Regions from separate parts of the Clostridium senegalense genome, predicted to be linked through region 1. Evidence: riboswitches for the same ligand, from Rfam matches in the RefSeq annotation. Region 1 holds a riboswitch; the other holds the start of a gene.
The links. Region 1 has a riboswitch for magnesium ahead of mgtA (magnesium-translocating P-type ATPase). Riboswitches for the same ligand answer to the same signal wherever they lie in the genome.

Region 1 (4,458 bases):
CCAACTATTAAACTTTTTAATATACCATGTTTTTACAAATTGTGTTACTATGCAATATGATAGTAAAATACCTACAAGCCATGGAAAGTAAGATAGTGGTAATGCTTGTAAACCTACTGAAGCTCCGAAGGCTGTGAATGGTATACAAATACCTGCTATCATTATAAGGCTTGTTAATAAAAGAACAGGAGTTGTAGCTCTACTTTGAACAAATGGTATTTTTTTAGTTCTAATCATATGAACTACAAGGGTTTGAGATAATAATCCTTCAATGAACCATCCTGATTGGAATAAAGATTGCATTTCTGGAGCATTAGCTTTAAATACAAACCACATAACAAGGAATGTAGTTATATCAAATATAGAACTTATTGGTCCTATAAATATCATAAATCTTCCAATATCATCTGCATTCCACTTTTTAGGCTTTCTTAAATATTCTTTATCCATAGTATCCCATGGAATGGATATTTGAGAGATATCATAAAATAGATTTTGTAGTAAAAGATGTATAGGAAGCATAGGTAAAAATGGTAAGAACGCACTTGCAACCAATACACTAAATACATTACCTAAGTTTGAGCTTGCAGTCATTTTTATATATTTTATGATGTTACCAAATATTTTTCTACCCTCAATAACACCTTCTTCTAGAACCATCAAGCTTTTTTCAAGTAAGATTATATCCGCAGATTCTTTTGCAATATCTACAGCAGTATCAACAGAAATACCAACATCTGATTGACGAAGAGCAGCAGCATCATTAATACCATCACCCATATAACCTACAGTATGACCTTTATCTTGAAGTATCTTAATTATTCTTGATTTTTGAAGTGGAGAAAGCTTAGCAAAAACGTTAGTAGTATCTACTAGAGAAGATAATTTTTCATCGCTCATATCATCCAGTTCTGTTCCAAGAACAACGTTACTAACCTCTAAACCAACTTCTGAACATATTTTTTTAGTTACTGAATCATTATCACCTGTTAATATTTTTACTGCTACACCGTTATTGTGTAGTGCTTTTATTGCAGCGGCTGCAGAGTCTTTTGGTGGATCTAAAAATCCTATATATCCCATTAGAACCATATCATTTTCGTCTTTTACACTGAAATTATTTTCATCTGGAATATTATTTTTTTGTGCAACTGCAATAACTCTCATACCATCATTATTTAGTTTTTCTACCATGTTAAGAACTTTGGTTTTAATTTTATCAGTAAGTTCTACAACATTTCCTTTGTATTCTGCATAAGAGCAACTTTCAAGCATTTCCTCAACAGCACCCTTTGTTATAAGTTGTCTTTTTCCTTCATGATTTTTTAATACTACAGACATTCTTCTTCTAGAAAAATCAAAGGGAATTTCATCTACTTTTATATAATCTTTTTCAAGCTTATCAAAACCATTGGTTACTCCATGTTCTAAAATTGCAACATCCATTAAGTTACGTAAACCGGTTTGATAAAAACTGTTTAGATAGCCATGTCTTAAAACTCTTAAATCTTCTTCACCGTGAATATTTAAGTGTCTTTCAACAACTATTTTATCGCAAGTTAAAGTACCTGTTTTATCAGTACATAATACGTCCATTGCACCGAAGTTTTGTATTGCATCAAGTTTTTTAACTACAGTTTTATGCTTTGCCATTACAACGGCACCTTTTGCAAGGTTTGTTGTTACAATCATTGGTAACATCTCAGGAGTAAGACCTACAGCAATTGATATTGCAAAAATTAGCGCTTCTAACCAGTCGCCTTTTGTAATTCCATTTATTAAAAACACTACAGGAACCATTATAAGCATAAACTTTATAAGTAGTGCGCTTACACTGTTTACTCCTTTTTCAAAACTAGTTTGAGTTTTAGTGCCAACTAAAGTTAATGCCATTGAGCCTAAATAAGTGTTGTTTCCAGTAGCTATAACCACAGCTGTAGCACTTCCACTTATTATATTAGTACCTAATAAACATATATTATCAAGATCTGTTACAGTTAAATCTTTAGTGTCATTTTTTAATGTTGAGTATTTTTCTACTGGCTCTGATTCACCAGTTAAGGAAGATTGGCTAATAAATAAATCCTTACTACTTATTATTCTTACATCAGCAGGTATCATATCTCCAGCGGCAAGATATACTATATCTCCCGGTACAATGTCTGCCATGTTTATTTCTTTAACCCCAGATTCTTTTCTACATATAGCAGCAGTTGTTTTAACTAATGCTTTTAACTGCTGTGCAGCTTTTCCTGATTTAAATTCTTGAAAAAATTGTAAAAGACCACTTAGTGTTACCATTATTGTTATAACAGCTACAGTTGTAAAATTTTTCTCTGCTGGAGAGACTAATATAACATCTGTGATTAAGGACACTATAGCAAGTGCTATTAAAACTAAAATAAAAGGATTGATAAAGGCTTTAAGTAATTGAATATACCATGGTGATGGCTTTTCATGGGCAAGTTCATTTAGTCCGTACATTTCAGCTCTTTTTTCTACCTCTTCTTTGGATAGTCCATTAACTTCTGTATTCAACTCTTTATAAACTTTATCTAAATCCATTTTACTAAAATTAAAAAGTTTATTTGTAGAATAATTTGCTTTGTTTTGAGTGTTCACTTTTCTTTTTTTTATCATAATTCACACCTCCGAATTCTTAAAAAAGACAATAAATAACTAAAGGTTAATAAGTGCATTTTTTAAAAACCCTAATTTATTATTTCTATATATAGTTTTAGTATTTTTTTGTTTATAATACTTGTGAATTGATATTAGTAAAGAAACAGTGAAGATGGTATAGATATGATTCTATTAATTGCATTTATTTTAAACGTGAATTTTTATAAGATGGAGTCACATTACAATCAGTTTAAAAGACTGGATGTGACTAAATAATATATTAAATTTTTGTCATAAATATGCGTATCTTCACCGTCTAAACTACTACCGTCTACTTCCATTCTTTTTCACCTCCAATATTTTTAAAATAACGTAAAAAAACTTCGTCAACTTGAACGTGACGAAGGCATATAACAATACATTCTCGTTCAAGTTTTGGCTCTGCAAGGCGATGAAGTTGCGTTAAGTTAAGCCTTCTTTGTTCGGCAAAACCTGCTAACCAGTTCAGAATGTTTCCATCCTTTTACGGCAGCAACCCGTATCCTTGTAGTAACCTCCCCTACCGAGGCGATATTCATTTACATGAAAAGTATAGCTATGTTTGTTGAATATGTCAATTGAATTTTTTTTAAACAAATTAATAAAAATGATTATATGAATAAATTATATTGGACTATGTAAATGTTTTAATTATAGTGAAACACACAAAGAATAAGCTCGAATAAAGTCGAAATTTGTTCAAGAAAATTTAAAAAATAAATTAAAAAATATTTTAAAAAATTGATTTTAAATTTTATTCATAACTTTTAACTAACTATAGTTGTATTTAGTATTTTAAACTGACAATAAAAAGGAAGCACGTATTTAATGCTTCCATTTTATTATTATACTTGGCATTCATATAAAAACATTTCAGCGTTATTATCTTTTGCTATTTTTTTAGAAAAAGAAGAATACACCTTTATTTCACTAAAGCCTATTTTATATAAAATCTCTTCCAATTCTCCTAATTCATATAATCTTATTTGAAAATCCATTGATTCAGCTTTAATAATTTTTTCCTTATCTCTTAATTCATAAATACTAGGAGAATAGAGAATTTTATTTGTTGGGTTATAAATATTTTTAGTTTTTAACACCAAATCAAGTCCATTTTTTGTTTTGACTTTTTCAATAGTTTTATATTCATCTTCATTTTGACCTTTATTGGCTACTGTATCAACAGCAAATACAAATTTGCCACCTTTTTTCAATAATGTATATATCTTTTGTAGAATAGATTTGCATATATTCATATCAGTGAATAAAGATACGGAACCAGATGATATAAAAATATAATCAAACTGTTCTTTCGGATTATAACTTTCAAGGGATACATTAGTCACTTGAGCTTCTGGTAATTTTTCAGTGAGTTTACTTAACATTTCTTTAGATAGGTCAAGTCCTTTAATATTAAATCCACTTTCATAAAAGGGTATTAAAAATCTTCCACTACCACATAAAGGTTCAAAAATTTTCATTTTTGATGTTGCATATGAAAGATAAAAAGCCAGTTCATCTTCTGGAGCTTTTTCGTGTAAAATTTCATACATTTCTGTACATAAGTTACCATAATAATTTATCATAAATTTTCCTCCTAAACTTTTTTTAAGTATAACAATTTTAAAGTGAGAAAACTGTTCCGATATTGCTAAGTTACTATAGTCTACCTTCTATATAAAAATGGCTAAATTAAAAGATTATATTAATTTGTGTAAATGTTATAATTATATAGGGAAACAAGCGAGAATTTAAATTTATACATCAAATTTTTGTTATCAGTTAAGAAAAAATAAC
Region 2 (4,458 bases), on a different contig from region 1:
TGTGTAATTCTTAATTGTATTGTATTTTTAATAGGATATGTTTTAATAAAAAATAGTAAAATATTAATGAAAAAGTAATTTAAATAATACTGTACTAAGTTGAAAATCATAGAACTTAGTACAGTTTTTTTATAGAAATTATTCAACAAGAAAATATAACATAAAATTTAAATTTATGTTAATAAAGTTTAAATTTTGTATAGATAAAAAATCCCAATTAATATATACTAAAAGTGATGTTTTAATAAAAGGCATAATTAAATGAATAATAGATTAGTATTCTAACTTATTTGTTTAGAATATTTATATTTTGTTTTTTATATGCTTAATAAAATTTTAGAAATTTGCATAGGTTTAAACAATTTTAATATTAATGAATTTGAAACATCAAGAAATAAACCTATACAATTTAGGGGGAATTTTTATGAGTAAAATTGCATTTGTTGGCGGATTGCTAATAGATGGAACAGGAAAAGATTCAATAGAAAATTCACTAGTACTTGTTGAAGACAAGAAAATCGTTTATGCAGGAGCAATGAAAACGATTGAGGATGATTATGAAAAAATACAGATAAATGGCAAGACTATTATGCCAGGATTAATAGATAGTCATCTTCACTTTAGTGGAAACTTAACTGATAATGATAGTGACTGGGTACTTGAACCACCTATACAAAAAACAATAGTAGCAGTTGCTCAAGCACGTGAAGCATTAGAACATGGATTAACATCTGTAGGAGAAATTTCACGTTCGGGAATACATATTCGTAATATGATAGAGGAAGGCATAATACCAGGACCACGTGTTGTAACTACAGGATTAGGATTTTGTAGAACAGCAGGACATGGTGATTCACATAGATTACCATTAGATTACAACAACGATTCTCATCCTTGGGCAGAACGTATCGATGGACCTTGGGAACTTCGCAAAGCTATAAGAAAAAGATTACGTGAAAATCCAGATGCAATTAAAATATGGTCAACAGGTGGTGGCATATGGAGATTAGATGCTAAAGCAGATTCACACTATTGTATGGAAGAAATACAAGCAGTTGTTGATGAATGTAAAATGGTAGGATTACCAGTTTGGTCACATGCAGAAGGATATGAAGGAGCATTAAATTCTTGTAAAGCAGGAGTTTCTGCAATTATACATGGACAAGAATTAAATGAGGAATGCCTTGAGATAATGAAAGAAAAAGATATTACTTTCTGTCCAACTCTTCAATTCTTCTTTGAGTGGTTTACAGTATATGAACCACCATATAGACCAATACATGATAAATATCCAGGTGCAACAATTGCAGAAAAAGAATTGAATCGTATAATAGATAATCTTCAGAATGCAAATAAAAAAGGTATTAGAATTACAGTAGGTTCAGATTCTTTTTGTAGTAGTTTAACTCCATATGGTAAATATGCAATCACTGAAATGTATGCATTAAATAAGGCAGGTTTAACACCAATGGAGACAATAATGGCTGCTACTAAAAATGGAGCTGAAATGCTTAGAATAGATAAAGTAACAGGAACATTAGAAGAGGGAAAATTTGCTGATCTTCTTGTAATAGATGGAAATCCATTAGAAGATATAAAAAATATATCTGTTGATAAAATGGATGTAATAATGAAAGAAGGAACTTTTGTTAAAGAAAAATAATTAATTATTTAAAAAGGATATTCAAAATTTATTTTGAATATCCTTTTTTGCTATTTAGTTATGTTTTTGATTTAATTTATCAATGAAAATTTTATTATAAATTTAGAGAAATAATGCTATGAAGAATTTATATGTTGATTTAAAAATATAAAATTTGATTTGACATGTATTATTTAAAGGAATAATATTATATGTGGAAGAAAAATTGAATTGTTAGGTGAGGCTCCTATAAAGACACATGCTACTGCCCAGAAAAATCGAGAGATTCCAATGGGTTAACAGGAATTATCGCAAAGGTAATTTTTAATGTAGCTGACGATAAGTCTAAGCTTTATAGTGCTAAAGCTCTACAACTAAAAGATACTAGATTTTTTAGCAAGGAGCTGGAAGGTCTTTTTTTATTGTTTTTAATGATATTTAATAGTTTTTTATAAATTTGGGAGGTGATATAAATGGACAGCGACCCTTATAGTAGGTGCAATTTTACAAGTAAATATATAAGAGTAGCCTTGAATTCATTTATACACTTTTTATTCCAAGGCTTCTCTTAATTTAAAGGAGGAGTTTGATGAAACTTGAAATGGACAGGGAAGAATTAAAAAGGTTATTACTTTACGGTTCACAAAAGGGAATAGATGAAATAATAGAGGATATACATCCAGCAGACATATTAGATGTACTACATGAAATAGAGGCTGTAGATGTAATTAAAATACTTCATAGAATACCAGAATGGCTAATCGCAGAAGTTATAGACGAAGAAGATGATGAAGAAAAATATGCACTTTTGGTGAATTTTTCTGAGAAAAAGCAAAAAAATATATTAAAAGAAATGTCATCTGATGAAATCGCAGACTTATTAGGTAGCTTAGATGAAATTGAATCTAAGAGAATTTTAGATAACATGCCAGTTGAAGAAGCTGAAGATGTTAAACAATTGCTTACTTATGCGCCAGATACAGCTGGTGGTATAATGGCAACAGAATATATTTCAATTAAAGAAAATATGACTGTGAAAGAAACATTAAAATATCTTCAAAAAGTTGCTCCAAATGCAGAAAGTGCATATTATCTGTATGTTGTAGATGAAGATGAAAAGTTAAAGGGTGTTGTATCATTAAGAGAAATAGTTGTAAGTCCTTTTGATACATTAATTATTGATGTTTTAAATAGCAACGTTATAAGTGTCCATCATGACATGGACCAGGAAGAAGTTGCGCATAGGTTTGAAAAATATGGGTTTTTAACAATGCCTGTTATAAATGATGAAGAGCAGATGCTAGGTATTGTAACCGTTGATGATATAATAGATGTTTTAAGAGATGAAACAACTGAGGATATACATCGTTTAGGTGGAGTTGGTGAAAGTGAAAAAGTTAATGGAACACTTTTTGAATCTGTAAGAAGTAGACTTCCATGGTTATTTGTTAATTTACTTACTGCGATGTTAGCTTCAGCAACAGTAAGTATGTTTGAAGGAACTATAAGTAAAGTTGTTATATTAGCTACATTTATGCCAATAGTTGCAGGCATGGGTGGAAATGCAGGAACGCAGACATTAACGATAGTTGTTAGAGGATTAGCCCTAGGGGAATTAAATTTTGAAAATGCTAAAAAGATTTTCTTTAAAGAAATAGGTGTAGGTTTAACTAATGGACTTTCAGTTGGGATATGTATTTCTATAATAGGTGGAGTTTGGTCTGGAAAACCTGTATTTGGATTGGTTATTGGACTGGCTATGATTTTAAATATGACAGTAGCTACCACAGCAGGATTTTTAGTTCCATTGACACTTAAAAAATTAAAAATAGATCCAGCACTAGCATCAGCAGTTTTTGTAACAACAGCTACTGATGTTTTAGGATTTTTCTTTTTCTTAGGATTAGCAACAGTATTTATACAATATTTAATATAAGAGAAAAGAAGCTCTTTAATTATTTTGAGCTTCTTTTCTTTTATATTTCTTTATCAGAAAAATTAGGAAAACCAATTGACACAGCGGTGTAACAATTAATTTTAGATTTAATAAAAATAGTATAGCCTACTTTATCACATAAAGATTTTACTAGATAAAGTCCAAGACCAGTGGATTTAGTATTAACTCTTCCATTATTTCCTGTAAAGCCTTTATTAAAAACCCTTGAAAGGTCTTCTTGTTTAATACCTATGCCATTATCATATATTGTAAGAATAAGATTATTATTTTCTATATGGCATCTTATTAAGATACATCCATTGTAATTAACATACTTTATAGAGTTACTTATTAATTGATCAATTACAAAAAATAGCCATTTTTCATCAGTTAATATGTAATAATCTAAATTAATAAGTTTCAATTTAAGCTTCTTTGATATAAAATACTTAGCATGTTTACTTATAACTTTTTCTATTATTTTTTTAACATTAACATTTGATATTATAAAATCTTTATCAAAATCATCTAATCTAGTTAAATAAAGTAATTTATTTAAAGAATCATCTATGTTCTTAACTTGAAAATCAATGTCTTTAAGAGTTGGTTCAAAGCTCAAATCCATATTTTCATCTATAATTAGTTTAATTATAGAGATAGGGATTTTTATATCATGAATCCATAATGTTATTAACTCCTCATTTTCAGTATATCCATCTATAAAAGTTTTCAAAGTATCTTCATATATCATATTTTGAGATTTAAATAAATTAAAATATAAACTCTCTTCATAAGTTTTATTTAGTTTAGATAATTCATTGAAATTTTTATTTTCTAAAGATGAATATAGTAATAGTAAAAATTTTTTTCTTTTATTATA

Region 2: linked by a shared signal. The riboswitch ahead of mgtE (magnesium transporter) and the one ahead of mgtA (magnesium-translocating P-type ATPase) in region 1 are both predicted to bind magnesium.

The regions. Positions count from the first base shown of each region.
Region 1 covers NZ_JAHLNC010000003.1:180,355-184,812, reverse strand. Annotated here, with positions in the region: gene mgtA (magnesium-translocating P-type ATPase) at 1-2,640, opposite strand, end outside; M-box (ykoK) riboswitch at 3,036-3,196, opposite strand; gene KQI36_RS08130 (class I SAM-dependent methyltransferase) at 3,507-4,247, opposite strand.
Region 2 covers NZ_JAHLNC010000002.1:411,810-416,267, reverse strand. Annotated here, with positions in the region: gene KQI36_RS07075 (MFS transporter) at 1-78, shown strand, start outside; gene KQI36_RS07070 (metal-dependent hydrolase family protein) at 425-1,663, shown strand; M-box (ykoK) riboswitch at 1,866-2,028, shown strand; gene mgtE (magnesium transporter) at 2,232-3,578, shown strand; gene KQI36_RS07060 (ATP-binding protein) at 3,619-4,311, opposite strand.